Regions from separate parts of the Comamonas sp. 4034 genome, predicted to be linked through region 2. Evidence: predicted binding sites of a transcription regulator. Region 2 holds the regulator's gene; each other region holds the start of a gene.

The links. Region 2 encodes FNR, which switches genes on or off when oxygen is low (the NO sensors DNR and NnrR bind a similar motif). Its sites were predicted from a motif close to TTGATNNNNATCAA; they were not measured.
Region 1: cydD (thiol reductant ABC exporter subunit CydD) is a predicted target of FNR. The motif match lies at 2,928-2,941, and genes of this name have one in related genera.
Region 3: clpB (ATP-dependent chaperone ClpB) is a predicted target of FNR. The motif match lies at 6,098-6,111, and genes of this name have one in related genera.
Region 4: azu (azurin) is a predicted target of FNR. The motif match lies at 5,408-5,421, and genes of this name have one in related genera.

Annotation. Positions count from the first base shown of each region.
Region 1 covers NZ_JBNDIT010000016.1:72,189-79,727, reverse strand. Annotated here, with positions in the region: gene ABIE32_RS16645 (amino acid ABC transporter ATP-binding/permease protein) at 1-1,083, opposite strand, end outside; gene cydD (thiol reductant ABC exporter subunit CydD) at 1,080-2,831, opposite strand; gene ABIE32_RS16635 (TAXI family TRAP transporter solute-binding subunit) at 3,289-4,716, opposite strand; gene ABIE32_RS16630 (P1 family peptidase) at 4,758-5,780, opposite strand; gene ABIE32_RS16625 (hypothetical protein) at 5,957-6,286, opposite strand; gene ABIE32_RS16620 (ureidoglycolate lyase) at 6,587-7,432, opposite strand.
Region 2 covers NZ_JBNDIT010000004.1:60,925-68,463, forward strand. Annotated here, with positions in the region: gene ABIE32_RS05830 (cell division protein ZapA) at 1-119, shown strand, start outside; gene ABIE32_RS05835 (sulfite exporter TauE/SafE family protein) at 630-1,445, shown strand; gene hemN (oxygen-independent coproporphyrinogen III oxidase) at 1,469-2,851, opposite strand; gene fnr (fumarate/nitrate reduction transcriptional regulator Fnr) at 3,005-3,727, shown strand; gene ABIE32_RS05850 (universal stress protein) at 3,861-4,304, shown strand; gene ABIE32_RS05855 (malonate--CoA ligase) at 4,489-6,045, opposite strand; gene ABIE32_RS05860 (enoyl-CoA hydratase/isomerase family protein) at 6,091-6,882, opposite strand; gene ABIE32_RS05865 (Bug family tripartite tricarboxylate transporter substrate binding protein) at 7,010-7,539, opposite strand, start outside.
Region 3 covers NZ_JBNDIT010000009.1:6,300-13,838, forward strand. Annotated here, with positions in the region: gene ABIE32_RS11275 (methyltransferase) at 1-190, opposite strand, end outside; gene ABIE32_RS11280 (GNAT family N-acetyltransferase) at 317-853, opposite strand; gene ABIE32_RS11285 (aldehyde dehydrogenase family protein) at 1,240-2,676, opposite strand; gene ABIE32_RS11290 (hypothetical protein) at 2,836-3,174, opposite strand; gene clpB (ATP-dependent chaperone ClpB) at 3,348-5,957, opposite strand; gene moaE (molybdopterin synthase catalytic subunit MoaE) at 6,370-6,828, opposite strand; gene ABIE32_RS11305 (hypothetical protein) at 7,058-7,309, shown strand; gene ABIE32_RS11310 (ABC transporter ATP-binding protein) at 7,387-7,539, opposite strand, start outside.
Region 4 covers NZ_JBNDIT010000001.1:520,079-527,617, forward strand. Annotated here, with positions in the region: gene ABIE32_RS02330 (peptidylprolyl isomerase) at 1-564, shown strand, start outside; gene ABIE32_RS02335 (carbonic anhydrase) at 565-1,230, shown strand; gene ABIE32_RS02340 (DUF3079 domain-containing protein) at 1,209-1,436, opposite strand; gene ABIE32_RS02345 (hemerythrin domain-containing protein) at 1,551-2,114, shown strand; gene ABIE32_RS02350 (type IV pili methyl-accepting chemotaxis transducer N-terminal domain-containing protein) at 2,177-4,138, shown strand; gene ABIE32_RS02355 (response regulator) at 4,135-4,842, shown strand; gene azu (azurin) at 4,889-5,344, opposite strand; gene ABIE32_RS02365 (hypothetical protein) at 5,571-5,975, opposite strand; gene ABIE32_RS02370 (PLP-dependent aminotransferase family protein) at 6,076-7,539, opposite strand, start outside.

The DNA of each region.
Region 1 (7,539 bases), on a different contig from region 2:
CAGCGTCGCCAGGGCGCTGGCACTGTATTGAACGCTGGCGTCTTGCAGATCGACCGCCAGGCCCGTGGCGGGTGGCAGAGGATCAGCGAGGGAGGGAGTGGTCTGCAATTGGGGAGCCAGGCGGCGGGCAGCCAGCAGGGTGCGACCCGCTTCCATGGCGCCGCGCCGTATGTTCAAGAGCGGCTCCAGGGCCGCCAGCAGCACCAGGGTGGCCAGGGCTGCAATCGGTGCACCGATCTGGCCTTGCAGCACCAGCCAGCCCGCAGACAGCAGTGCGGCGGCCGTGGCGACGTGCCCGGTCATCGCAATGGCAATACCCACCTGGGCCTCGATCTGGTTGAGGCGCATGTCGGCGGCCATCTGCTGGCGCTCTGCGGCCAGTACCTGCTGCAACTGGTGGTGCAGGCGGCCGGCCATTACCAGCTCGGTCTGGCCACCGACTGCATCAATCACGGCGGCACGCAAATGTTCCCCCGCAAAACTACGCCTGATGGCCGTCGCAAAGGCCTGGCGCATGCACCAGGCGATGCAGGCGACACCGCCCGCCAGCACCACGGTACCCACCAGCAGGCCGCTGCGCCAATCCAGAAACAATCCCAAGGCAAGTGCAGTGGCAACGGTGCTGGCAAGCAGGGCTGCTGCGGGGGTGAAGAGACGCAGATACACGGCGTCCAGCGCGTCGATGTCGGAGGTCAGGCGGTAGAGCAGGCGCGCGGGGCGTTGGCGCAGGCGCAGTGCGACATCCGCGGCAGAAAAGCGCGAAAAGAGCTGTACCCGCAGCTGGGCCAGCACGCGCAGGGTGGCGTCATGCGTGGTCACGCGCTCGCCATAGCGGGCAGCGGTGCGCAGTACCGAGAGCAGGCGCACGCCGGCACCCGGTGCAAACACATCAAATACCAGGGCGGTTGCGGCGGACAGGCCTGCCACATAGCAGGCCGTCAGGAACCAGCCGGACAGACCCAGCAGTGCCATGCCCACGAGCACGGTCGCAACGGCCAGCAGCATGCCGGTCAGCAACTGGCGGCGGTAGCCCGAGCGCACAAACAGTTGGACGATGGGGCGCAGGGCGTTCCAGCTTGTCATACCGTGGCTCCTTCCTCGCGTTTTCGGTCATCGCAGAAGGGGAGGGTGCTGCCGCTGTCCTTTTGAATGGGCAGTACCCGGTCCATGCAGGCGGCCAGCAGCGGGTCGTGTGTGGCCACCACCAGGGTGGCGCCGCCTGCAGCCAGTTGCAAAAGACCCTGGCGTACAAACTGCGCGGTTTCGGCATCCAAATGGGCGGTTGGCTCGTCGGCCAGCACCAGTTGGCAGCCCGGATTGGCTGCGGCGCGGGCCAGGGTCAGCCGCAACGCTTCGCCACCGGAGAGGCCCAGGCCGCCATCTCCGATGATGGCGTTGCCGCGCTGGGCCAGCACATCGCCCAGCGCGGCACTGTGCACGGCTTGCCGCAAGAGGGTGTCATCCAGATTGCGGCCCAGGCTGATATTACCAAGCAGGCTGGTGGCAAACAAATGCGGTTTCTGGGCAACCCAGGCCATGCGACTGCGCAGCGCGGCAGCGTTGGCGCTGTCCAGGGGCAGGCCTCCGATATGGATGCAGCCTTGCGATGGTTCTGCCAGCCCGGCAATCAATGCCATCACGGTTGATTTGCCACTGCCACTTTCGCCCCAGAGCGCCACCTTTTCACCAGGCTGGATGTCGGCGTTGAAGCCATTCACCACCTGCGCACCCCCTTCGGTGTAGCAAAAGCCCACCCCATGCAGTGCAATGTGCAGGCCGTGTGGGGTGTTTGGGTTCGAATCCACCTCTGGGGCAGCTGCGTCGTGGTGACTGGCTCCCACCAACCGGGGCCCGGGCTCTTGCAGCGCCTGCAGTGCCTGCTCTGCGGCAAGGCCGGCAGCCTTGTCATGCCAGACGGCTGACAGCTCGCGCAACGGCTCGAAGAAGGCTGGTGCGAGCAGCAGCACAAACATGGCCTGGGCCAGGCTGAGCTGACCGCCCCAACTGCCAAAAGGCAACTGGCCCAGCAGGTGGAACCCCACGTACACGGCCACCAGGGCCACGCCCAGCGCAGCAAACAGCTCCAGCACTGCCGATGACAGGAATGCAATCTTCAGGACAGCCATGGTGTTGCTGCGCAGGCGCTCGGCCGTGGCGGCAAGCTGGCTGGCTACCGAAGGAATGGCGCCCAGACCGCGGATGCTGGTGAGGCCCTGCAGGCGGTCCAGCAGAAACTGGTTGAGGTTGCCCATTTCCTGCAAGTGCTTCTGGCTGGCGGCCTCGGCACGCCAGCCCACCAGGGCCATGAAGATGGGAATCAGTGGTGCGGCCACCAGAAGCACCAGCGCCGACACCCATGAAAACCAGGCCACGCATGCAAGGATCACCAAGGGTACCACCACGACCTTGCTGCGGGCCGTGGTGTAGCGCGCAAAATAAGGCGTGATCTGGTCGGCCTGCTCGTTCAGCACGCTCGCGGCCAGGCCGGGGGAAGGGCGTTGGCTGTCGGTGGGCGCACGCCATGCCAGCGTTTGCAGCGCCTGCTGGCGCAACTGCTGCGTATAGCGCCGTGCTGCTGTGAAGGCGAGGCGAAGGCCGGCAGCATCGACCAGCGCACGCACCAGGCCGATGGCCAGGAAGCAGGCCATCGCCTTCCAAACCTCATTCCAGGCCGAACCCTGTTGCAGGGCACCAATGCTCCAGGCAATGACCGCTGCCTGCGGCAGCCACAGCAATGCCGCTACCACTTGCAGCCACGCTCCGCCTCTGGAGGGGCGCTGCACCGCACCTGTCGCTGGGGCGGTGAAAGAGGTGGGCGGGTCGGAGGCCATCGTGAATATTTATAGAATTTCTAATTTTCAAGAATTAGTGAAAGTATTGTAAATACAAATAACACTTGACCTATGCCAAGGGCTTAGGCTCGAATCTTGATGACAGTCAATCCCTTGGCGCATTGTTGCGCCAAGCCGTGCGCAATGCACGCGGTTTTTTGCTATCAAAATTAGCAGTGAATTCGGCTTGAGAAAGTCTTTCCAGACGGATAAGACCGATTTCGTGCATCACCGCGCCGCTATTCATGTGTGCGGCGACACATTGCCTGACGTCAAGGTTTACCCGCATTCTGGTGCGTTGGGCGTGGCGAGACCTTGCTGTAAGTCAAGGAATGCAAGGGTTGTCCCGAGGCTATCGGGACGCGGGTGTTGTCGCCCGTTATCCGTCAACCGTTACGAATGGGCGAGCAATGTCGGACCGGGAGGCTGCTCTGCGCCTGGGCCTGGCGCAGCAGGGTCAGATGGCGGGAGAGTGGTCTGGCCCATTGGCTGGGCCCTGTGTGGTTTGTGCAGGCTCCCGGCTTTGCATGTCCAGCTTCTGCAGCACCCAATGGATATGGCTGCGCAGCGCGTACAGCTCGTCGGCGTAGGAGAGCGGAACGGTAATTTTCTCGACCTTGCGGCCGAGCTCCTCCAGCTCGGCCCGGATACCGGCGCGGTCAGGGTCGGGCTGCTCCATCTCATGCTCGACGGCGCGCAGCCGTCCATACCACTTGAACACCCGCGAACGCACACGGAACTGGTAGAGCGGCGGCACGATGCGTGACAGCGGCAGCATGAAGGCCAGTAGAACACCCATCACCAGCCACATGCGCTCCACCAGATTGGCCAGCCAGAAAGGCAGATAGCGCTGCAGCCAGGGCGAGGGTTCATTGATGGCCCGCACCCCTTCTTGTGCCACCGGCAACTCACTGCTCTTGGTATTGGGAAAATCACGCGCCCGGTTGAACCAGCCTGCATTGCTGTGGATGTTCTGCGACGCCTGGGCAAACAGCTGCTTGATGGCGGGGTGGGTATCGTCGCGCGCCAGAAGCGAGGTGGTGGATGCCAGGAGGTGCACATTGCGCGGCGGCACATTCGCGGCCAGATCCACGATGCCGCGCGGCAGCGTGACGGGCGTCAAGAATCTGAATTTGCGGCCATAGGCCTCGTTCTGCGGAAAATCCATCAGTTGCACCCCGGGCGTTTGCAGCAGCATCTGCACCATCAGGGATTCGGGCGCGGAGACGAAGACCATGGCATCGAGCTTGCCTGCCAGAAAATCGACCGTGGCAGGTGTTTCCGTCAATTGCGACAGCGTCAGCTGCTTGGGGCTGAGGTGGTTGGCCTCGAGCAACTGGTTGAACAGGGTGGGCACGCCGCTGCCAGCCGTGCCGACATTCACCTTCCAGCCGGACAGTTGGGTCATGCTGGTCAACTGTGGGCGCTTGTTGAGGCGCTGCGCCGCATCGGTGCGGTAAAACAGCCAGACGGGCTCCAGAAAAAGCGCGCCCAGCGAGGTGAGGTTTTCCAGGTCTTCATCGGTCAGGCTGGCTGTTCCGCCCTGCACAAAGGCGAGGTCTGCCTTGCCTTCGCGCAGCAGTTGAAGGTTGTTGAACGAGCCTTCGCTGGCCTCCAGATTCACCTTGATCTTGTTGCTGGCAAGGGCCGAGCGGTATTGGTCGCCAAAACTGGCATAGGCGCTTTGCGCCGGGCCGGTGGCGAGCGTTACTTCCGACGGTGGATTGGGCTTGAGCCACCAGTAGGCCGCCACGATCAGCGCCACCGCAATGATCACCAAGGGCCCGCCGGACACCACTGCATCGCGGATATTGAGCACCAGCGTGATCAACGTCTGGCGCAGTTGGTAGGCCTTGTGGCGCATCGTGGTGGATCGGTCACCCATGGTGTTCGGGTGCTGCGCATGCAGCGGTATTGGAAGACCGCTTACTGTAAATCAGCGGCGCTGGGCAAGTGCAGCGCTTTGTGGTTTTCTCCGGCATCCAGATGTAAGCTGCGCGCCTGTAGCACAGCCTGCAAGGTGGCCTGGGCCACGGCTTCGGCAGCCATGGTGGCCAGCACCATCATGCCGGGGTTGTGGCCGGTGGCACCCGTGCCCAGGCAGAAAAGCGTGTCGCCGTCCGACATGGTGTGCACCGGGTTGATGGCGCGCGCCAGGCCGTCGTGTGCGACGGTGGCCAGGCGGCTCGCCTGGGCCCTGGTGATGGTGGCGTCTGTTGCCACCACGCCAATGGTGGTGTTGGTGCCCGCCAACAACGGCCTGGGCGGCTCGCCACGCAGCAGGGCGCGGCGCGTATCCATGAGTTGCCTGCCATCTGCGGTACGCGCGCCCGCCACCACCTGGGCGGTGTCGGGGTGGATCACATCGCCCAGTGCGTTGCAGGCAATGATGGCACCCACGGTCACGCCGTCGACAGTGACAGAAGCCGTGCCAATGCCGCCTTTCATGGCGCGGTCGATGCCAAAGATCTTGCCTACGGCAGCGCCCGCACCGGCGCCCACATTGCCTTGCGCAGGCATGGCGCGGCTGGCCGCCTTGCATGCGGCATAGCCGGCGGCGGCGTCGGGGCGCACGCGCATATCGCCCACCAGCACATCAAACAGTACGGCCGCAGGCACCAGGGGAATGCGGCCCACCGAGATGTCCAGGCCCACACCTTGCTCTTCAAGCCAGCGCATGGCGCCGCTGGCAGCATCCAGCCCCCAGGCGCTGCCACCGGCCAGCACGATGGCGTGCACGCGCTCGACCAGATTGGTGGGGTGCAGCAGGTCGGTCTCGCGCGTGCCGGGGGCGGCGCCGCGTACATCCACGCCGCCCACCGCGCCATCTCTGGCCAGAATGGCTGTGCAACCCGTGGGGCGGCGGCTGTCCGTGAAGTGACCGACCTCGATGCCTTGTACCAGGGTGATGGCGCCCGTGGCCGGAAATTGTTTTGCGTTGAGAGACATGGGCCGATTGTGGGCCAAGGCTGAGCGCGCAGGTGCCACAAAATCCAAAGCGCTGTCAAACAAGTGTCTGACAGCGCTTTGCAGTGAACTGATTTGCTATTTTTTATATAGCTTGAGGCGCCTTCCTATCGGGCGCCAGGGCTCATAAATGCTTCAAGTGGCTTGACGCACAGCCGTCAGGGACGAATCACGATCTGCGGGCTGATCACAATGGCTTCGGGCCTGGGAACGGCGATCACGGGGCGGGGGGCCACCACAACCGGTTGCGGCTCCACATACACCGGCTGCTGGTAGACGACGGGCCGGTCGCGGCACTTGCGCTTTTCCTTGTACTCGCCATTCTTCTTCCACTTGCGCTCGACCTTGCACTGGCCGTCCCAGTACTCTTCCTTGTACTCCTGGCGATGGTGGCGGCGTCCATGGTGGTCGTCGTCATGCGCCCAGACGGGAGCAGACAGGCTGGCCAGGGCCAAAGGAACAAGAAGTTGTGCAAGCAGGCGGCTCATGGGCATTCATGATGGGCGAATGAAGCTGCGAAGCTTAGCGGATATTCCTGTATCAAAAGATGAGCAATGGTTGGTTTGTACGTCAGCGTTAACAGGTATTTGATAATTGAAGTTCTATCTGAATCTCAATTTGGATTGCTTTCGTTGATGCATAAGGTGCTGCTGGCAACCACCGAACCCGAGATCGCCGAGAAGACCTGAGCAATGATCCACATGGCCCGGGCGCCCCGAAGATGCCAGCGCTTAGATAGCAAAAGCCCGCAGGGCAACGCCGTGCGGGCCGTTCGGTGCCACAGTGGATCAGGCGGCGACCGTAGTCTGCTGCTGCTCGCCCAGGCCCTCAATCCCCAGGCGCATGGTCTGGCCCGCCTTCAGGTAGACGGGCGTGGGCTTGATGCCCAGGCCGACGCCGGGTGGCGTGCCGGTCGAGATCACATCGCCTGGTTGCAGGCTCATGCACCGGCTGAGGTATGCGATGATCTGCGCCACGGTGAAGATCATGGTCTTGGTGTTGCCGTTCTGGAAGCGCTTGCCATCCACATCCAGCCACATGGCCAGGTTCTGCGGATCGGGCACTTCGTCACGCGTCACCAGCCAGGGGCCGATGGGGCCGAAGGTGTCGAACCCCTTGCCCTTGTCCCAGGTGCCGCCGCGCTCGATCTGCCATTCACGTTCTGACACATCGTTGATCACGCAGTAACCAGCCACATGGTCGAGCGCCTCGGCTTCGGTGATGTATTTGGCGGGCTTGCCGATCACCACACCCAGTTCCACCTCCCAGTCGGTTTTGGTCGATCCGCGCGGAATCTCGACGTCGTCGTTGGGGCCGCAGATGGCGCTGGTCCATTTGCCAAACACCACGGGCTCGGTGGGAATCGCCGCGCCTGATTCGGCGGCGTGGTCGGCGTAGTTCAGGCCGATGCAGATGAATTTGCCCACCCGGCCTACGCAGGGGCCAATGCGGGGCTGGCCGCCGACGGCGGGCAGGGTGGCCGGGTCAATGGCGCGCAGCTTGGCGAGCGCCGTATCGCTCAGGGTGTCGCCGTGGATGTCGGCCACCACGCCAGACAGGTCGCGCAAGGTGTTGCTGGCATCCAGCAGTCCGGGTTTTTCCTGGCCCACAGGGCCGTAGCGCAGCAGTTTCATGCAGTCTCCATTATCAAAAACAATGTTCTTAGTCTATGCAGGGCGGGGTGCGAGGGGTGTCACGCAGCCGCTACCCACTCGTTGTCATTCGTTGCGAGCAGCTGTAG
Region 2 (7,539 bases):
AACCCGCTACCGCCCAGGCTTCGCTCGACTGGGAGGAGCCCCGCCTGCAATCCATCATGCAGCGCCTCGATGCCGCCACTGGACAGCCAGCCACAGGCAATGCGACGCAGACGGTGTAGGGTTTTGCAAAACGCCTCCATCGGCTCGCACACAACACCAGATCGCGGCCGCATGCAAGCATTTGCTGAAAAATCGGCATTGAGCCCATATTCAGCAATCAGTGGGCGCTATTGTTTTTGCCCAGCCTTTGGGCATTGAATTGGTTTTTTACGGCCATCCCCCCCTGGCTGCCGGTACAATGGAGCCGTTCGCAGCCCTGCCAGACTTTATAGTTCCTTGAACCAATGCTCTACGAGCACGGGCTTGGTACATCACCTATTGAGCGTGATCGTCTCGCGTCAGATGAACCCAACGATAGGTTGCCCTTGCCCACCTGAACCCCCGGTTCAGGATGACGGTCTGGTGGATCCGCTGCGAACACCTGTTTTCGGCCTGGCTGGCCTGATCCGAAGCAATGAGGCCAGCCACTTTCAACTTCTCCTCTCCGCCGCGGCGGGGTTTCAGGCCACCTGGTTCAGGTGGCCTTTTTACTGGGCGTACCACAACCGTCCAGGTGAATACTGGTGCCCATGACTGATCCCATCGTTCTGCTTCCGCTCTCGTGCGTGGGCTTGATCACCGGCTTTCTGGCGGGCCTGCTTGGCATCGGCGGGGGCATGGTGCTGGTGCCTTTCATGACCTACATCCTGGGCACCCAGGCCGTTGCCCCGGAACTGGCCATCAAGATGGCGATTGCCACGTCGATGGCAACCATCATGTTCACCTCCATCTCCAGCGTGCGCGCCCACCACCAGCGCGGCGCCGTGCGCTGGGACATCGCTCGGCGCCTTGCGCCCGGCATCGTGCTGGGCGGACTGGTCGCGAGCCTGGGCATCTTTTCGCTGCTCAAAGGCCAGTATCTGGGCCTGTTCTTCGGGCTGTTTGTCGGCTACTCGGCACTGCGCATGTTTCGCAAATCCCAAACCGCAGCCACGCGCACCATGCCGGGCACAGGTGGCCAACTGGCAGCCGGCGGGGTGATCGGTTGCCTCTCGGGGCTGGTTGGTGCAGGCGGGGCCTTCATCAGCGTGCCGTTCATGACCTGGTGCAATGTGCCCATCCACAACGCAGTGGCCACCAGCGCAGCGCTGGGCTTCCCGATTGCCGTGACCAATGTGCTGGGCTTCATGGTGGCGGGGCTGCATGTACAAGGCCTGCCGCCCCACTCGCTGGGTTATATCTGGCTGCCCGGCCTGCTGGCGGTATCCATATGCAGCGTACTGACAGCGCCGCTGGGCGCCAGGGCGGCGCACCGGCTGCCAGTGGCCCAGCTCAAGAAGATATTTGGCGGCATTCTGCTGTGCCTGGCGGTCTACATGCTCTACAAGAGCCTGAGGGCCTGGTAAGGCGTTGAGCCGCAGGCAGGCTCCTAGATGATTTTCGAGAACCGGGCCCGCGTGCGATCCGCCTGCAGGTGCTTGTCAAACACCATGGCCACGCCACGCACAAAGTACCAGCCCAGCTCGGTCACGGACACGGCATCGCCAGTGATCTGAACCAGCCCCTGCTCCTGCATGCTGCGCAGTTGCTCCAGCTCGGCGGCAAAGTACTGGCGAAAATCGATCAGCCAGGCCTGCTCCACCGATTCGATCACCAGGCTGCCCTGGCACATCAGGCCCATGATCACGGAGCGGCGCAGCATGTCATCGCGCGAGAGTGCCAGGCCTCGCACCACAGGAATCTGCCCCTGGTCGATCAGGTCGTAGTACTCCTCCAGCGTCTTGGCATTCTGGCTGTAGGTAGCGCCGATCTTGCCAATGGCCGAGACACCCAGCGCCAGCAGATCGCAATCGGGCTGCGTGCTGTAGCCTTGAAAGTTGCGGTGCAGGCGCCCTTGGCGCTTGGCCACGGCCAGAGCATCATCAGGCAGCGCGAAGTGGTCCATACCTACATAGACGTATCCGCCCGCCTGCAGGGCTTCCAGCGCCTGGGCCAGCATGGTCAGCTTGTCAACGGGCTTGGGAAGATCCTGCACGACAATGCGGCGTTGGGGCTTGAAACGTTCAGGCAGATGCGCATAGGCATACAGCGCAATACGATCGGGCCGCAGTTGGCTCACCAGTTCCATCGTGTGTGCAAAACTGACCGGCGTCTGGTGAGGCAGGCCGTAGATCAGGTCAATATTGATGGATTCAAAGCCAATCAACCGCGCCTGGGCCATCAGGGAAAAAACCTGCTCCGAGGACTGCTCGCGGTGCACTGCCTTTTGCACTTGCGGGTCAAAATCCTGCACGCCGAAACTCAGGCGATTGAAGCCCAGTCGAAACAGGTGTGCGAGGCGCTCCCCGCTCACGGTCCGTGGATCGACCTCGATCGAGTACTCACCCCCCGGCTGCAGCTGGAACCGGCTTTTGAACATGTCCATCAGGCGTGAGAGCCCATCGTCGGAGAGGAAGGTGGGCGATCCGCCGCCGAGGTGCAGCTGGCTGACGGTCTGGCGGGCCGGGCAGTGGGCCAGTTGCAGATCCAGTTCACGCTCCAGATAATCCAGGTATTCGTCGGCGCGTTCGGGATGCCTGGTGATGATCTTGTTGCAGGCGCAGTAGTAGCACAGTGATTCGCAGAACGGAATGTGCACATACAGCGACAAGGGTGCCAAGCGGGTACCCAGCCCGGTTCGCCGCTGCTCCAGCGCCTGCTTGTAGCCATTCGCACCAAAGGCTTCAACAAATCGGTCTGCGGTAGGATACGAAGTGTAACGGGGGCCGGGTACATCAAACCGGCGCAACAAATCGGGGGTCAGGGAAATCATGGTCTCAATTCCGTACGGATGCCCCAATGTGCCGCAACCGGCCGGCCACGTCCTTGACTTACATCAAGAGTATTTTTTTTGTCTGCGTAGACAATGGAAGCATTCAAGGAACCTCCGCCCCCGCGCGATCTTTTTGTGAACGGATATTGACTCATGACAGCCAACACAATCAAAGTGGTCTGCTCCAACTGCAACCTGCGAGAGCTGTGCATGCCCGTGGGTCTGTCGCCCGACCAGATGGATCGCATCGATGAGATCGTGGCCACGCGCCGCAGAATCAAGCGCGGGGGAGCGCTGTTTCGCAACGGCGAGGCGTTCACATCACTGTACGCGATTCGCACCGGTTTCTTCAAGACCAGCGTGGCCACCGAAGATGGACGCGATCAAGTCACAGGTTTTCAGATGGCAGGCGAAATCATTGGTCTGGACGGCATCGTCAACGACCAGCATTCCTGTGATGCCATTGCGCTGGAAGATGCGGAAGTCTGCGTGATGCCCTATTCCAAGCTGGAAGAGCTGTCGCGCGAAGTGAATGCCTTGCAGCACCACGTTCACAAGGTGATGAGCCGCGAAATCGTGCGCGAACACGGTGTGATGCTGCTGCTAGGCAGCATGCGCGCCGAGGAACGCCTGGCCGCATTCGTGCTCAATCTGGTGCAGCGCCTGCACGCGCGGGGCTTCTCGCAGTCCGAGCTGATACTGCGCATGACGCGGGAAGAAATCGGCAGCTATCTGGGCCTGAAGCTGGAGACCGTGAGCCGCACCTTCTCCAAGTTCGCGGAAGACGGCATCATCGAAGTCAAACAACGCCATGTACGCATCCTGGATACCGACAAGCTGCAGGCCCTGATTAACAGCCAGCAATGCACGGTCTGAGTAGGCCTACCGTGCTCCCGGCAAACATATGCTGCCATTGTCGGCTCTGACACAGCGCAAGGCAGCCTTTGCGCCAATGGGTTAAGGTACAAACATGCAGCCGCCCCGGTTGCACCCTCGAAAGGAGCTGAAGATGTACAACCATATCCTGCTCGCCACCGATGGATCCGAGCTGTCCGAAAAAGCAGTGCAGCATGCGCTTGCTCTGGCCAAGCTGGGACAGACCCAGATCACCGTGGTCAATATCTCGCCCAACTACCCCCGCAGTTACTTTGAAGGCAGCGCGGTCATCGACCTCAAGGAGGTGGAACGTATCCAGCAAGGCTGGCTGGACGCCGCCCAGGTCGTGGTCGACAAGGTCGTTGCCCAGGGAACTGCAGTGGGCGTGCCGGTAAAGAGCATTGTTCTGCAATCCGATCTGGTGGCCGAATCGCTGCTCAAGACCGCGGAAAAGGAGCACTGTGACCTGATCGTCATGGCCTCGCATGGCTATCGCGGCATCAAGCGCCTGCTGCTGGGCAGCGAGACCCAGCATGTGTTGACGCATGCCACGATTCCGGTGCTGGTACTGCGCTGAGTTTCTGGCAAATCCGGCCTGCAGCGCATGCGGGCCAAGGACAGCCACCTTGTTTTCAGTAGCAGAGCGAACGGCAGGTTTGAGTGCCCGCCGCTTATAAAAAGAGAAGGCTTTTAGCCTTCTCTTTTGCTTTACGGCCTCCAGCCGCCCTGGTTCATGGATTGGCTTGAAGGCGCCAAGAGCTTCAACCCTTGAACAGGTCCTGGTATTGCGCCCGCAGCAGATTCTTTTGCACCTTTCCCATGGTGTTGCGCGGCAGCTCGTTCACCACAAAGCAGCGCTTGGGAATCTTGAAATTGGCCAGCTGTTTTTTCAGCGTCGCAATGATGCCTTCGGCATCTGCGGCCTGGCCTGGCTTGGCAATGACCACGGCAACCCCCACTTCGCCAAAGTCAGGGTGCGGTACGCCAACCAGGGCACTTTCGGCCACGCCGGGCAGTTCGTTGATGAAGCCTTCGATCTCTGCCGGGTAGACGTTGTAGCCGCCCGAGATGATCAAATCCTTGCTGCGACCCACAATCGTCACGTAGCCGCGCGCGTCCACCTTGCCGACATCACCGGTCTTGAACCAGGCATCCTTCGTGAACTCTTCGGCGGTCTTCTCAGGCATGCGCCAATAGCCACTGAACACATTGGGGCCTTGTACCTGGATGTTGCCGATCTCGCCAGCCGGTAGCGGCTGACCATCATCGCCCTGCACGCGCACGCCCACACCCGGCAGTGGAAAGCCGACGGTGCCGCCCCGGCGCTCGTCCTGCCCGTCGTAGCGGCTATCGGCACGGTAGGGGTTGGAGACAAGCATGATGGTTTCGCTCATGCCGTAGCGCTCCAGGATGGTGTGGCCGGTGCGCTCCTGCCATTCGCGGAAGGTCTCGATCAGGAGCGGCGCGGAGCCGGAAATGAAGAGGCGCATGTTCCGGGTGGCGGCCCTCGTGAGCGTGGGCTCGGCCAGCATGCGTACATACAGGGTGGGAACACCCATGAAGACGGTAGCGCGCTCCATCGCAGCGATCACGGCCTTGGGCTCGAATTTGGAGAACCAGATCATCTTGCTGCCATTGAGCAGAGCCGCATGGATGGCGACGAACAGGCCGTGCACATGGAAGATCGGCAGTGCATGGATCAGCACGTCACCCTCCTTCCAGCCCCAGTAGTCCTTCAGCATCACTGCATTGCTCAGCAGGTTGCCGTGGCTCAGCATGGCCCCCTTGCTGCGGCCGGTGGTGCCACTGGTGTACAGAATGGCGGCCATGTCGTCGACTTGCCTGACGGCAGGCTCATGCGTATCGGCACAGTGCACAGCACGCTCCAGCAAGGTGCCGCTGCGGTCATCGCCCAACGTGAAAACGCTTTGTGTGCCGCACTGGAAGGCGATTTTGGACACCCAGCCAAAGTTCTGCGGCGAGCACACCACCACGGCTGGTTCCGCATTGGTGATGAAATATTCGATCTCGGCACTTTGGTAGGCGGTGTTCAGCGGCAGGAAAACGTAGCCTGCTCGCAGGGTGGCCAGGTACAGCGCCATGGCTTCCACCGATTTCTCGACCTGTACCGCTACGCGGCTGCCTGCGGGTATCTTCAGGCTGCCCAGCAGATTGGCAATGCGGGCACTCATGCGGTCCAGATCACGCCAGCTGTAGTTCAGCGGCTCACCACTGGCCGATGTGGTCTCCACGGCGATGGCATCCAGGTCTTTGGGAAAGGCTGCGCGCAGCGCGCAAAACAGGTTGTCGTTTTTCATGTCTGTCTCTGGTTGGTTAGGTCCTGGGCGTCTTGGCAGGCGCCTTCAGAATTGGGGAGCCCGCTTGGCCACAAAGGCTGCAATGCCTTCGCGGTGTTCGGCAGAATCGGCATAAGCATAGGGTTGCGCCAGAGCGGGGGCAGCCATGTCGCCTGCCGCCAGCGCACGCAGGGTTTGTTTGTTGAGCCTTGCCGCCTGGGGAGCCAGACTCGCCACGCGCGCCGCAGTTTCGGCAACGTGCGCGGCCAGCAGGTCAGGTTCCATGCAGCGGCTGACAAACCCGGCGGCCTGCATCTGGTCTGCGCCAAACACCGCAGCTTCGAGCAGCATCTGCCGGGCTTTCATGGCGCCCACCTGGCTGGCTACCAGCGCAGCTTCCTTGGGTGCCATCGGAAAACCCAGCTTGGCAATGGGTGCGCCAAACTTGGCATTGGTGGCGGCAATACGGATGTCGCAGCAACTGGCAATCTCCACACCTGCGCCCATGCAGGCGCCACGGATGGCCGCGATGACGGGGATGTCACAACGGAGCATGGCATCCAGTCCTGCCCAGACTTCGCCTTCGTGAAAAGCAGCCAGGGTGTCAGGCGCGAAGCGAAAGCGCTCGTACTCCGAGATATCGCCACCAGCGCAGAACGCATCCCCTTCACCTTCGATCACGATGCAGCGCGCAGCCGGATTGCGCTGCAAGCTCTCAAAAACAGAGCGTAGCTCCCGCCACATGTCGCGCGACATGGCATTGAGCTTGCCCGGGTGGCTGAGCACCACGCGCACGATATGCGCATGGTCTCGGCCATCCGCAGCCACCCACGCCTCCTGCCTGATCTGACCTGCCATCACCCCACTCCCATGTGATTCCATTCCTGCATTCGTCAATGGCTGGCCAGCTTCGCAGGCGGCATGCCTTCCAAGCCTGCGCCTTGCGTTTTCACCATCGGGTGATGAAGAAACGGAATGCATGCCTTTATTCGATCTTGGCGCCCGAGGCCTTGACCACCGCCGCCCAGCGCTTGACTTCGTCGTTCACAAAGGCGGCAAACTGCGGCTGCGTCATGCTGCCATAGTCCGCCCCATTTTTCGCCCAGACCGCCTTGATTTCTTCGGAAGCCCCCATTCGCCTGACCTCCTCCACCATGCGCGCCTGCACCTCGGGTGCCGTTCCCTTGACGGCCCACAGGCCGTACCAGGTGGTGACGTTGTAGTCGGGCAGCCCCACTTCGGCAGCACAGGGCACATCAGGCAGCGATGGGTTGCGCCTGTCACCGGCCACCATCAGGCATTTGATGCGACCCGCAGCAATGTGCGCCGCCGATGAACCCAGGCCGTCAAACAGCATATCCACATTGCCCGCTATCAAATCCTGCAGCGCCGGCCCCGCACCCTTGTAGGGCACATGCAGGATATCGGTCTTGCTCTGTATCTTGAACAACTCGCCTGCCAGATGGTGGCTGGAGCCAGCCCCCGCCGATGCGAATGTCATCTTGCCGGGATTGG
Region 3 (7,539 bases), on a different contig from region 2:
CTTCACAAGCGAGGCGATAGGCGGTATCGGCGGGCAGGGTGTCGTCTGCAAGTACCACGCGGGCCGGTGCGGCGCTGCCGCGCTCGCAACGCCATCGCGCACTGCGCTCGGCGTCCCCTTCGGTCCAGTGGATGGTGGCAAAGGGAACGGTGGAGGCATCGGTTGTGCCGTCAGGGCGAACGCTGGTCATGGTGGTTGCTTTCTCGCAAAGCATGCGGCGTGAGCCGCAAAAAACAAAAGAGGCCGTGCAGGACGGCCTCTTCAAGCATGTTCTGCGCTGCGCAGCGATCCGCTGTCGCAGCTGGTGGAGAGATTATCAGCGGTTCATCAAAGAGCGCTGCATGCGCACTTCTTCAATCTTGATGGCGCCCACGGTGGCCGTCTTGGCGGTGGACATTTCGCGCTTGAAACCTGCCGATTCATGGAAGCGGAGTGCACGCTCGTTGCGCAGAGGCACCCAGGAAGTCACCGAAGTGCAACCTTCTTCAGACAGGCCATCACGGGCAGCATCCCACAGCGCCACGCCAACGCCTTGGTCCCAATGGCTAGGGGCTGCATAAATGGCCCAGATTTCACCGGTGGTGGGGCGCGTCTTGGCATCGCGCGAGCGGTCAAAACCTACAAAACCGACGATCTTGTCGTTTTCCACGGCCACTTGCACCTGGGGTTCGCAAAACTCGATCGCTTCGCGCCAGTAGGCCTGGCGTTTTTCAACCGACGACATGGCTTTGAGCTGATCGTCGGGCAAGACGCCGCGATAAGCTTCTACAGAGGCAGAAGCGTGGATCTGAGCAATGGCTTTGGCATCACGAAGCGTAGCGGGACGAACCAGAATGGTGATAGTTTCAGACATGGATAACCGAAAACAAAAATCAATGAATTAACCAAAAAGCACGCACAACTCGTAATACACTGCGACCATCCCGCCCGGCCGGATGCCAGTCCCGCCCATGGAGCACCTCTGGGGCTCAACATGTGCAGTCTGCAGCACGCCATGGCTCACGCAGCAAAGGCAGACTGTGGCTGCCGATGGCTGTTTTAAGGGCGTATGGAAGAGTCAGCGCGGGAACAGCGCGCCGCAAGGGATGTGGTGCTCGAAAGCCTTCCATTGTCGCACTCCAGACATCATTTGGATAGTCCCTTGGTTGGCTTGTAGGTCAATTTACGCAAGGGTTTGCAAGCGTTGATATTTGCGCTAGGCGTTTACCCTAGGCATTACACCCCAAGTAAATCAAGCGCTTAGCGCAGCATCTTGCCCTTGAGCATGCGCATGATGCCGTCAAACCGCCCACCGTATGGGGGGTACAACCATTTCGCAGACGACCAGAGCGATGCGCGCAGCACCGGTTTTGCGTGCGAAAAACGCATGAATCCATGCCTGCCATGGATGGCGCCCCAGCCACTCGCACCCCAGCCTCCAAACGGCAAGCCATCGTGTACGAACTGCAGCAGGCAGTCGTTCATGCACACACCTGCAGCCCGTACACGCAAGGCCGCATCCAGGCCTTGCCTGGCATCGCTGCCAAACCAGTAAAACGCCAGCGGCACCTCCCCCTGGTTGATGGCGGCAATCGCATCTTCGCGCTCGTCGTAGCACAGCACCGGCAGAAGGGGGCCGAAAATCTCTTCCTGCATCAATGGCATCTGCGGCGTTGCTCCGAGCACCACCACAGGCGCAAGCTGCCGGCTGATGCCCTCCCCCATCCGGCTTTGCGGCACGGCAGGCTGGTCATCGCCCATGCGGACGAGCTGCGCCCCGCCCTGCTCGGCCTGCGCCAGCATGGCCAGAAGACGGCTGGTGTGAGCGGCATTGATGATCGAGGTGTAGTCGGGGTTGCCCTGCTGCTGCGGGTACATCTGCCGCACCGCATCGGCATAGGCATCGACAAAGGCGGCTTCGCTGCCCGCTGGCAGCAATACGTAATCAGGGGCAATGCAGGTCTGCCCGGCATTCAAGAGCTTGGCATGGGCGATTTTGCGCGCAGCATCGTGAATGTCGCAGCCTGCCTCCAGCAGGCACGGCGTCTTTCCACCCAACTCCAAAGTGGTGGGCACCAGGTGGTTGGCAGCCGCCAGCGCCACCTTGCGCCCTACGGCGGTGGAGCCGGTGAACAGCAGATGGTCGAGTGGCAATGCGGCCAGATCGGCGGCCGCCCCGGCATCGCCTACCAGCACGGCCACTTCGTCATCTGCAAAGTAACGCGCTACCCGCTCTGCCAGCAAGGCGCTGGTGGCTGGGGTGTGCTCGCTGGGCTTGACGATGACGCGGTTGCCCGCCGCCAGCGCGCTGATGGCTGGCCCCAAGGCGAGCAGTACCGGGTAGTTCCATGGCGCAATCACACCGATCACCCCGAGCGGTACGGGCTGCACCCAGGCGCGCGTCGGCAGCAAGTGCAAAGGCGTTGCAACGCGCTGGGGTGCAGCCCAGCGCTTGAGCTGGCCGAGCGCCTGGGCCAATTGGCTGCGCAGTGGCAGCAGCTCGGTCAGCTCGGTCACCCTGGCAGAACGCTGCCCAAAATCAGATTGCACGGCAGCGCATATCTGGTCTGCGCTGTCTGCTATCAATTTCTGCAGACGCAGCAACCGCTCGCGCCGCAGCAGCAATGGCGTGTCGGGCTCCGCGCGGCTGGCCGCACGCATGGCGGCAAAGCGGGAGTGCAGTTCGCTCACGTCCATAACATTCCTTGTAGGCGTTGCATTGAATAATCCGCAACGTATAAAGCTCCGGGTTGTTGGTACCGCAGGTCCTGCGGTGCATCCAACGGCAATAAAAAACCCGGCCAGCGGCATCCGCGTAACCGGGTTTTATCCAGAACAGGGCGCGCCCTGCCTTCTTCAATGCTGCGAACGAATCTCGCGCGGCTCCACATCGGTAACGTCGATGACCGCAGCACGCCCTGGCGCAGATGCCGCGGGGCGGTCACCGCTGCTGCCGCCATTGGCAGTCCAGCGCGCCGTGGAGCGGTACACCGTGGTCCACCCCGAAGCCGGGTTCATCTTGAATGCAAACGGAACCACCGGTTTGCCGGTCAGCTTGGCCCACAACATGCGAGCGCCCCACAGGAGCGCGGCGATGGCGGCTACCACCAGCAGGCTGGCGAAAAACACCAACCCGGCCAGCACGACGACCACTCGCAAAGTCCAGCTCACCACGGTTGCCAACAATTCGTTCAACGCATTTCCTTTCAAAGCTCATGGCCCATCACAGCACTGCTGCATGACACCATGTGATGGGCATGCTGCGATTTTTCAAGCCCCGCACGGCCCAATGACCGTCCAACAAGCATAGCGCACTGCAATGCTTGTGGGCTCAGCATGGGTACTGGGCAGGTGCCCAGCCCCCGGCATCAGGCCTGCTCCACCGACTTGCCGAAATGGAACTCGCCAGGCGCCTGTACTGGATCGACCGACACGGGAATGGTGCTCTTGGGCGGATACTTGCCTTCCAGCAACAACCTCGACAGCGGGTTCTCAATGCGCTGCTGAATGGCGCGCTTGAGAGGACGGGCGCCAAACACCGGATCGAAGCCCACCTTGGCCAGCTCGGCCATGGCTGCATCCGACACCTGCAGGTGCAGATCCATCTTGGCCAGGCGCGCCTCCAGTTGCTTGAGCTGGATACGGGCAATCGATTCAATGTTCTTGGCATCCAGGCCATGGAACACCACCGTCTCGTCGATACGGTTGAGGAATTCGGGGCGGAAATGGTTCTTGAGTTCCCCCCACACCGCGTCTTTTACATCTTCATACGGTTGCCCGACCATCGCCTGGATGAGCTGGGAGCCGATGTTGCTGGTCATCACGATCACCGTGTTCTTGAAGTCCACGGTCCGGCCCTGGCCATCGGTCAGGCGTCCGTCGTCCAGCACCTGCAGCAGGATGTTGAAGACATCGGGGTGGGCCTTCTCCACCTCGTCCAGCAGAATGACGCTATAGGGCTTGCGACGCACGGCCTCGGTCAGGTAGCCGCCTTCGTCATAGCCCACATAGCCTGGGGGCGCTCCGATCAGGCGCGATACCGAGTGCTTTTCCATGAACTCGCTCATGTCCACACGGATCAGGTGGTCTTCGCTGTCGAACAGGAAGCCCGCCAAGGCCTTGCACAGCTCGGTCTTGCCCACGCCGGTCGGGCCCAGGAACAGGAACGATCCGGTAGGCCGGTTCGGGTCGGACAAGCCGGAGCGAGAACGGCGGATGGCGTTGGAGACGGCATTGATCGCCTCGTCCTGGCCCACCACACGCTCGTGCAGCTTGGCTTCCATGTGCAGAAGCTTGTCCTTTTCGCCCTGCATCATCTTGGCAACCGGGATGCCAGTCGCGCGGCTCACCACTTCAGCGATTTCCTCGGCACCCACCTGGGTGCGCAGCAGCTTGTGGCCCTTGTCCTTGGCCTGTTCGCCCTTTTCGTCCTTCTGCACGTCGGCCAGCTGCTTTTCCAGGCTGGGCAGCTTGCCGTACTGCAGCTCAGCCACCTGGTTGAAATCGCCCTTGCGCGTGGCTTCCTGGATCTGGAACTTGATCTGGTCAATCTCCTTGCGGATCTGCTCGCTGCCCATGGCATCGGCCTTCTCGGCCTTCCAGATTTCCTCCATGTCGGCGTACTCGCGCTCGATCTTGGACAGGTCTTCCTCGATCAGCGCCAGGCGTTTCTGCGAAGCCTCGTCGGTCTCCTTCTTCATCGCCTCGCGCTCGATCTTGAGCTGGATCATGCGGCGTTCGAGCTTGTCCATCACCTCAGGCTTGGAGTCGATCTCGATCTTGATCTTGGCAGCGGCCTCGTCGATCAGGTCAATCGCCTTGTCGGGCAGGAAACGGTCGGTGATGTAGCGCGCCGACAGCTCGGCTGCAGCGACGATGGCCGGGTCGGTGATATCCACGCCGTGATGGGCTTCGTACTTTTCCTGCAGGCCGCGCAAAATGGCAATGGTGTCTTCCACCGAAGGCTCGTTGACCAGCACTTTCTGGAAGCGCCGCTCCAGCGCCGCATCCTTCTCGATGTACTTGCGGTATTCATCGAGCGTAGTAGCGCCGATGCAGTGCAGCTCGCCGCGCGAGAGCGCCGGTTTGAGCATATTGCCCGCGTCCATGGCGCCATCGGCCTTGCCCGCGCCCACCATGGTATGGATTTCGTCGATGAACAGGATGATGCGCCCTTCTTCCTGCGCAACTTCCTTGAGCACCGATTTCAGACGCTCTTCAAAATCGCCCCGGTACTTGGCACCGGCCAGCAGGCCTGCCATGTCCAGCACCAGCACTTTCTTGTCGCGCAAGGTATCGGGCACTTCGCCCGCTACGATGCGCTGGGCCAGGCCTTCGACAATGGCCGTCTTGCCCACGCCGGGCTCGCCGATGAGCACCGGGTTGTTCTTGCTGCGCCGCTGCAGCACCTGGATGGTGCGGCGGATTTCGTCATCACGACCGATCACCGGATCGAGCTTGCCGCTTCTGGCGCGCTCGGTCAGGTCAAGGGTGTATTTTTTCAGGGCTTCCCGCTGGCTCTCGCCATCTGCGCTGTCCATACTCTGTCCTCCGCGCACGGCGTCAATCGCCGCTTCCAACGCCTTGCGGGTCAACCCCGCTTCACGAACGATGCGGCCCGCCTCACCCTTGTCATCGGTCAAGGCCAGCAGGAACAGTTCGCTGGCATAGAACTGGTCGCCACGCTTGATGGCCTCCTTCTCGGTCGCCTGCAGCACGCGCTGCAACTCGGGACCCACCGTGACCTGGTCCTGCCCCTGCACCTGCGGCAGGCGCTTGATGGCATTCTCGGCTGCGGTCGTCATCGCCGCCACATTGGCGCCGGAGCGTGCCAGGAGCGACTTGGGGCCATCTGGCTGGCGCAGCATGGCAGTGAGTACGTGGATGGGTTCGATATAGGCGTTGTCGTTGCCAAGCGCCAGCGATTGGGCGTCCGACAGTGCCTCTTGGAACTTGGTGGTTAATTTATCGATTCGCATGAAATGAATATTCCGTCTGGAAAATTGAACTGCAGAATATTTTGCGTCGCCTGCCGGTTTTTCAAGAAGCTGCAGGCAGCCTGATACGGGTATATCAGGCGCGCGCCATCCGGTCTGCAGGACGAATCCCACAGTGTTTTTTCATTCAAATCAGCCAATAATGCACAACGGAAAAGCGCCTGTAGCTATGGTTTTGAAAGCAACGTGCCCATGCAGCAGATGCGCAGCATTCGTGGCTTGTCCACCATATTCAGCAGCCGCATGCGGATTGATAAAAGCCGCAACCTCTATTGCTATATAAAAAATAGCTGTCTGCGCTCACCAGCTAAGCGCCAACAGCCATTTTCATGAAATTCCGCAACAACTGTCAGCAAGAAGGCGTTACGGCGCCAAGGCCCTTGCAGACCACGATTCAGTTCCAGCGAGCCATCGCTGCGTCGTCGGCCACTCGCGCGTCCACCCAGCGCGCGCCGTCGGGGGTGTCTTCCTTCTTCCAAAAGGGTGCCTGCGTCTTGAGGTAATCCATCAGGAATTCGCAGGCCGTAAAGCTCTCGCCCCGGTGCGCGCTCGACACGGCCACCAGTACGATCTGGTCCTGCGGCGCCAACAAACCCACGCGATGGATGACGCGCGCACCATAGATATCAAAACGCTGGCGCGCTGCCTCCACCATCTCGGCAATCGACTTTTCAGTCATGCCCGGGTAGTGCTCCAGCTCCATGCTGGCCACGCTACTACCGTCATTGCGATCACGCACCGTGCCCACAAAGCTGCACACCGCGCCAATGCGCGCATCTGCCGCGCGCAGCAGGCGCAGCTCCTCGCTCACATCAAAGTCAGCGGTCTGGACGGCGATATGGGTGTGGAACATGGAGATAAATCGGTCAACTGGCGGGGTTGGGATAGGCCAAGCGTAGCATGGCTCATCAACGCGTTGAACCAAATTTCCGTCCGGAAGGCCGCAGAAATATCCGCGCTGATGGCGCATCAGTCCATCCATACGGGCCCGCCATGTGGGATGCCGTGTAAACCACGCCGCCCCGTCAGCCCTTCTCGCTTGCGGCACACTAACAGCAATTCTGTATTTTTGACAAAATGCCATGCCCAGCAAAACCTTGAGCGCCCACGGCTACCTGCTCTACCCCAACCCACGCAACGAGCACCGCATCGTGTTCGAGTACCACGTGTTCGTCCCCTACCCCTACGCGATCATCGATATTCCGGCCATGGATCTGGTGGGCAAGACCAGCGTCTATGCCGCCTGCCGCGAGACCGACCAGAAGATGGGCCAGGTGGTGACGTTTGAGCTCGAAGAGGATGTGGCCCGTTTCGAGAAGCGTTTCACACCGTAACCCAACAACTATCAAAACAATAGCTTCCTGCGCCTGATGGAGTAGCGCCAGAAGCTATTTTTTATGCTCATACCGTCTTATGCCACTTCTTGCACGCGGCGGTAGCCATCGGCGGCTGTCAGCAGCTGGCGAGCGTAGTCGGTCTGCACGGCACCGGCCCGTACTGCATCGGTACCAAGGCTTTCAACGATCCGGCCATGCTGCATGACCGAGAGCTGACTGCACAGGAA
Region 4 (7,539 bases), on a different contig from region 2:
CACTTGCCCGAACCCGGCGACGAGGCGGGCCGCCGCCACTACCTGGCGCATACGGCGCGCTATGCTTGTGGAGAACGCGTATTGGCGCGCCATGTGCTTTTTGCCGTGACCCCTGGTGTGGATGTGAATGCATTGCGTCAGCGCGCCGAGGCTTGCCTGCTCGATGTTCGTAGCGCCACACCCGAAGAACAGGCTGCGGGCGACCGATTTGCCGCCGCAGCCCGCGCCAGCAGCAATTGCCCCAGCGGTACGGAAGGTGGCCAGCTGGGATGGTTGCGCGCGGAGGACTGCGCGCCTGAGTTCGCCAAAGAGTTGTTCGGCCTTGCCGAGGTCGGCGTGCTGCCGCGCCTGGTGTACAGCCGTTTCGGCCTGCATGTCGTTGAAGTGCTGGAGCGTGAGAGTGGCACAGTTCCACCCTACGAGCAGGTGCGCGCTGCAGTGCTGCAACAGCTACGCCAGCAGAGCTTTGCCACGGCGCTGTCGCAGTACCTGCGCTTGCTGGCCGGCCGTGCACGCGTGGTGGGCGTGGATCTGGAAGCGGCAGAAACGCCACTGGTGCAGTGAATGCCTGACGACGACCTGCTTCAGCGCCTGCGCCGCTTTCACGACCATGCCTTTCCGCTGCATGAAGAGCGGTTTCGGGTGCTGGTAGACCAGGGCCAGCACCCGGCGACGCTGTTCATCGGTTGCAGTGATTCGCGGTTGGTCCCCTACCTGCTGACAGGCACCGGGCCGGGAGAGCTCTTTCTGGTGCGCAATGTGGGTGCCTTCGTGCCGCCTTATGACGGCAGCTGGGGCTACCACGGTACGTCGGCCGCGATCGAGTTCGCGGTCCTGAATCTGCAGGTGCGTCGCATCATCGTCTGCGGCCACAGCCATTGTGGGGGCATTCGTGCACTGTATGGGGGCGTGCCGGCGGCGGCACGCAATCTGGCGGCCTGGCTGGAGCTGGGCCGTGAAGCGGCGTTGCCGGTGGCTGAATCTGGCCCTGATGCGTTGCGCCGCACAGAGCAGCGGGCCGTCGTGCTGCAGCTGGAGCGGCTGATGGATTACCCCATGGTGCGCGAGCGGGTCGAGGCGGGCACGCTCAGCCTGCATGGATGGCACTACGTGATCGAGGACGGCGAAGTACATGTGTTCGATGCGGCAAGCGGCAGCTTCATGGCCGCAGCCGATGCGGGCCATGCGGGCACCGGGCCCTACGAGCCCTATGCGGAATCAGTGGTCTGAGACGGGCCAGGCCTGGCGTGGGCTGCTGTGTCGTCTAACAGCGCCAGAGGGTCCCATTCTGCCCAATCAGGCCCGAACAGCTCGGCGGGATGTGGTGACCGCTCCGAGCCATTGCCGCACGCCATGGCAGTTGCAGCGCAGTAACGGTTGCAGCCCCAGCAGGTGCGCTCAGGGTGTGCAGGGTTGTTCGGAAAGCGTTTGGCCATGAATGCGAGGGGGAGGACAATTCCACTATGTGCGACAACTTGACACAAGAAATTGACATAGATCATTAACGGCGCGCACCATGCGGTGACGCCATCGACCGGCAGCGACAATCCATGGCTGTGACCTTGCAATTGCACACCCCCTCTTCAGCAGGCTTCGACGAGCCGTTTGGCATGCTGCATGCTTGCCACGGCCGGGTGGAGCGCACGTTGGCGCTGCTTTCCCGTTTGGGCGAGTACCTCGCGGCGCAGGGGGGCGGGGTGCCCGATGAGCAGGCACGCGATGCAGCCGCCGATGTACAACGCTATTTCGACCTGGCCGCGCCATTGCACCACCAGGATGAAGAGTTGCATGTGTTCCCGGTGCTGCGCGCATCGGGGGCGAAGGCGTTGGCCGATGTCCTGCAAGCCGAGCATGAAAGGATGGAGACTTTGTGGCAGCCTATTCGGGCGGATTTGCAGGCCGTGCACGCTGGAAACGCTCTGAGCAGTGAGGCACTCGCCGAGGCGCGCGTTCGCTGGGCTGATTTTGCGGCTTTGTATGCACGTCACATCGCAGCAGAAGAGGAACTGGCCTATCCTCAGGCCCAAACGTGCCTTGGTTTGCATGAACAGTTCGCCATGGGCAGGGACATGGCGCAACGCCGCGGCGTTCGCTATTCGGATTCCGCGACATGAATCCGCCCACTGAAGCTGCCCAAAGTGGATCGCGCCGCGATGCACAGCAAGGAGGTGATCCCATGAACCAGGAGGGCGCGGAGGCATCGGGCCGCCCGCTGGCCGTCAAGATTGGCGCCATTGGTTGCGCTTTGCTGTTGATGGCACTCATTGCCATCGGACTGACGCTGCGGCTTACCTGGTCACTTGAAGGAGGGGCTGCCGCGATCAACGAAGCTGGGCGCATGCGCATGCAGACCTGGCGGTTGGCGCAGGCTTTGCCTGGCGCCGATTCACAGCGGGTTGCCTTGCTGATGGGGCAGTTTGACGCGAGCCTGGCATTGTTGCAGCGGGGCGATGCCACCCGTCCGCTGTCTGTGCCGCGCAATGAGGATTCTCGCGCGGCATTGAAGGCTGTACAGCAAAGCTGGCAGGAGCTTCGCAAGGAGTGGCAGCAGCCGCTTGCGGACGGCAATGCAGCACAGAATACTGTCATTGCGCGGCAGGCCGAGGACTTCGTTGGTGGCGTTGATCGCCTGGTGGGCACCATTGAGCAGCAACTTGCGCGCTGGACCACCCTGCTCAACGTAGCGCAGTTTGTAATGATGGCATTGGCCATCGCTGCGGCACTGGCGCTCATGTATTCTGCGCAACTGCTGGTGTTCGGTCCGCTTTCACGACTGCAGGCCGCGTTGGCAAGCGTCGAGGCGGGCGACTTGTCGGCCCGGGTGGCTAGCGAAGGTGGCGATGAATTCGGTGCCGTGGCCCGGGGCTTCAACCGCATGGCAGTGCGGCTGCAGGATTTGTACTCCAGCCTGGAGCGCCGTGTGCAGCAGAAGACCGAACATTTGCAGACCGAGCGCGCCCGGTTGGCGGCCCTGTACGAAGGCGCGGCTCTGGTCGCCCAGGCTGATTCATTGCAGGCGCTGGCCCAGGGCTTTGCAGCCCAGACGCGCAAGATCGTGCAAGCCGATGCCGTGGCAGTGCGCTGGTCGGATGAAGACAATCGTCGCTATGTGCTGCTCGCCTCGGAGGGATTGCCCGACGAAATGGTCGATGCCGAACACTGTGTCCCCACGGGAGACTGTTTCTGTGGCCAACCCAAGGCCCAGGCGGAGACGCAACTGGTGGTGCTGCAGGACTGGCGCGGAGGCGCTTCCTCGCGGGCAGGCCGGGTGGATGCCGGACAGTGCAGCCGGGCTGGATTTGCCTATGTGCTGAGTGTCCCGGTGCGGCTGCATGAACGCATGGTCGGCGAGGTTGACCTGTTCTTCCGCCATCCAACCGAGCTCGGTGCTGACGACCAGGCACTGCTGGATGCATTGGCAAGCCACCTGGCGGGTGGTATGGAGGGGTTGCGCGCCGATGCGCTTCAGCGAGAGGCGGCAGTTGCGGATGAGCGCGGCCTGTTGGCGCGCGAGCTGCATGATTCCATTGCGCAGAGCCTGGCATTTCTGAAGATTCAGGCAGCATTGCTGCGCGACGAAATCGCTCGGGAGCCGCCGGATGGCGACCGTGTGCAAGCAACCTTGGCGGAATTGGATGCGGGCATACGCGAAAGCCTGTCTGATGTGCGCGAGTTGCTGGTGCATTTCCGTACCCGAACCAACGCAGAGGATATTGGACCCGCGCTGCGTACCACGTTGACCAAGTTCGAGCACCAGACGGGCCTGCCCGCACATCTGAGTATCGAGGGCGAAGGCATGGCGCTGCCGCCTGATGTGCAGGTGCAGGTGCTGCACGTTGTGCAGGAAGCGTTGTCCAATGTGCGCAAGCATGCGCAGGCGCATGCCGTATGGGTAGATGTACAACAGGCGCCGCAGTGGGTAGTGGAAGTGCGCGACGATGGCCGAGGTATGGAGAATGCGTCGCCTGCGCTGGACGAGACGCATGTCGGCCTGCGCATCATGCGCGAGCGTGCTGCAAGCATCGGCGCAACGCTGGAGATCACCTCCGTAGTGGGGGCGGGCACCTGTGTGGCGCTGACCTTGCCGCGTCTGCTGCCCACAACGGAAACATTTGAAGCGGAAAGGAGCCTGCCATGAGCGCGGAGCAAACCCAGCGCACGCCGATTCGGTTGCTGGTGGTCGATGACCATCCGCTTTTCCGGCGAGGCGTCACAGCGCTTTTGGCGACCCAGCCGCAGCTGCAGGTGGTGGGCGAAGCTGCAGATGCTGGAGAGGCGCTGCGCCGTGCAGAGCAGTTGCAGCCCGATGTGGTGCTGCTGGACCACCACATGCCCGGTGTCAGCGGCGTGGATCTGCTGCCCGGTTTGCGAGAGGCTGCACCATCGGCGCGAGTGCTGATGCTTACCGTCAGTGAGGATGCAGACACGCTGGCGCTGGCATTGCAGCGTGGAGCGCATGGCTACCTGCTCAAAACGGCGGACAGTGAGGTGCTGGTTGCGGCCATTGAGCGCGCGCTGCGCGGCCAATCCACGGTGAGCATGGAAATGACGGACAAGCTTGTGAGCGCATTGCAAGCCCAGCAGCCGCGGATGGCTGCACCGTCTGTGCCACCCGTTGTTGTCGGGCCGGTTGATCCGCTCGAGCAGTTGTCACCACGCGAGTTCGAGATTCTGCGCGAGATTGCGGCGGGGGCCAGCAACAAGGAAATTGCACGCAGTCTGGCAATTGCCGAAACTACGGTGAAGATTCATGTTCAGCACATTCTGCGCAAGCTGGGCCTTTCATCAAGGGTGCAGGCAGCAGTGCTGTTGACTGAGGGGCGTGGGCGCGCCAGTGGGTGATGGGGTGTACCGGCGCGCCGTGATGCCTTTGCTGTGAGAGGGGAAGTTACTTGGCCAGGGCGAGAGTGCCCTTCATGATTCCGGAATGGCCGGGGAACGAGCAGAACCAGGCATAGCTCTCGCCGCTTTTGAGTTTGGCTACGTCAAAGGTCACAGATGTGGATTCACCGCCGCCAATGACCTTGGTGTATGCGACCACGCGGCTGTCGCCAGGTTTCACATAATCCTTGTCCGCTCCGGCGGAGATGCCATCGGTCGCTGCCGCTTGCAGGTCGGCAGCCTTGCTCAGCACCCAGTTATGTCCCATGGCAGCCTTGGGCAGTTTGCCCGTGTGCTTGAGGTTCACGGTGAACTGCTTGCAGCTGGCAGGTACGGCAATGCTGGACTTGTTGAACTGCATGGCGTCGTTGGCTTCGATGGCGATATCGCAGCCAGCGGCAGCCATGGCCGGTGCAGCGATCAGCGTACCGAGCAGCAGGGCAAGTTTGGTTCGAGCTTTCATCATTTTCTCCGAGGTTGAAAAACAAGCTGAGAAGCAGTTTGCCAAGCTGCAGATGAAAGGGATTCGATGTGGATCAAAGCCGCGCGCCTTCGGCCCGCAGAGCGCCCGCCGTACCGGGTTTCGCAGGCAATGGCCGTTGTACAAAAGCTGAATCAGGCGCCCCTCGGCAAGCTCCAGCCATGTCGGCCTTGGATTGCGTGGGGCGCCGTGGCCTGAGCGGCGAGTGTCAGGCGAAGGTGTTCACACCCTTGGCGCGCATGCGCTGCTGAAGTTCGTCAAATTGTCCCGCCCAGAAGCATTCGGCGAAATCGGCCATGTCGCCAACAGCATGCAGTTCGGTGCTCAGACCGACCATTTTCTTCTTGAACAGGCCTGCCTTGATCCGCTGAAAGAACATCAGCTGGTAGTAATCCACATCATCGTGGCAAATGCGGCTCACGCTCAAGGTGGCGCTGTTTTTGGTGTGTTGCAGCACGTAGGCGGGAAGAGGTGTCTCCTGCGTCTCCAGCCAGCGGCCCATGATGGTCGTCCAGTCCGTGGCCTCCAGAACTTCAAGGAATGCCTGCACGGTCTGTGCGGACTGCGGTTGATCGTCATGGGCTCCGATCTTGATACTGGTGTATGCGTGCACGTCAAAAGTCCTGGTTCTGCCTGATCTTCAGGTGGGCGAATTTGTACCACGGATCGACAATTTTTAATTTGATTAGTTGTTGAGGTGCACTGGCCGCCTATCAAGCAGGGCGGTGGCGCCTGAGCAGCAACTCCAGCGTCTGCCATGCCGTGGGCTGTTCGGCCATGGCTACGGAAATCCGCAAAAGCGTTGACGGTGCCTGGCGCGGTGAGAACAGCACGCCTGGCGCCAGCAGCAGCCCGTGCTCTGCCGCCTGGCGGGCCAGCAGCTCGGAATCCATGCCGCAGTCCACCCAGGCAAAGGTTCCTGCCACGGGCTCGTGCACGGCCTGGCAGCCCAGTGCTTCCAGCTGGCGCAGGCAGCGGTGGCGCGCCTTGTCCACGCGCTCGCGCAGCCGGTCTACATGCTTGCGGTAGCTGCCATCGGCCAGGATGCGGTGCACGATCTGCTCGCTGGGCAGGGCCGATGTCAGGCCGCCCAGCAGTTTCAGGTCGGTGAGGCGGTGGATGAATTCGGGGCGCGCTGCCACATAGCCCACGCGCAGCCCGCCCGAGAGGGTCTTGGAGTAGCCGCCGACCAGCAGCACGCGCTGCAACCGGTCCATGGCGGCCAAGCGCAGCGGCATGTTGCCCAGGTACTCGGAGTAGGTGTCGTCCTCCACCAGCAGGAAATCGTGCCGCTCGGCGATGCGCAGCACTTCGTGTGCCACGCCGGCCGATAGGCTCAGGCCGGTAGGGTTGTGCACGGCGGTGTTCAGGATGAAGAGCTTGGGCCGGTGCTGTTCTGCCAGGGCTTGCAGTGCCTGCACGTCAGGGCCGCCCGGCAGACGCGGTACGCCCACGACATTGACGCCCATGGTGTTGAGGCGGCCGAAGATCAGGAACCAGCCCGGGTCCTCGACCAGCACCGTGTCGCCGGGTTGCAGAAAGCCGCGCACGATCAGATCGAGCCCATGGGTGACGCCGCTCACCGTCATCAGGTGCGTCTCGGGGTGGGCTGGTACCTCCTGCGCCTGCAGGGTGGATGCGATCTGCCGGCGCAGCGGTGCAAAACCCTGGGGCAGGCCATAGCCCAGCAGGCCCAGCTCCGCACGCGCGCCCTGCTTGAGGATGGCGCGCATCGCACCGCTGATCAAGCCCTCGTCCATCCAGCTGGCGGGCAGGCAGCCCGCGCTGCCGGTGTGGCCAGAGCCATCGGCATCCTCGCGGAAGATGCCGCGCAGCAGGTAGGTGGTGTCGAAGGCCACACCCTGAGCCAGCGCAGCTGCAGGTGCAGGCGGGGTGGCCGACACCGCGCGCCGGGCGCAGACGAAAAAGCCCGCACCACGGCGCGACTGGACCAGGCCCTGAGCGGCCAGCCGGTCGTAGGCCTGCACCACGGTGTCGCGGCTCACGCCGGCCTGCTCGGCCAGCGCGCGCACGGACGGCAGACGCATGCCGGCGCGCAGCCCATGGTTGCGGATGCGGTTTCCAAAATGCTCCACCAGTTGCTCGACCAGGGATGCGCTGCCAGTGCGCACGGGCTGCCACCCCCAGGTGGCGGCAGAGACCTGGGCGGAGAACGC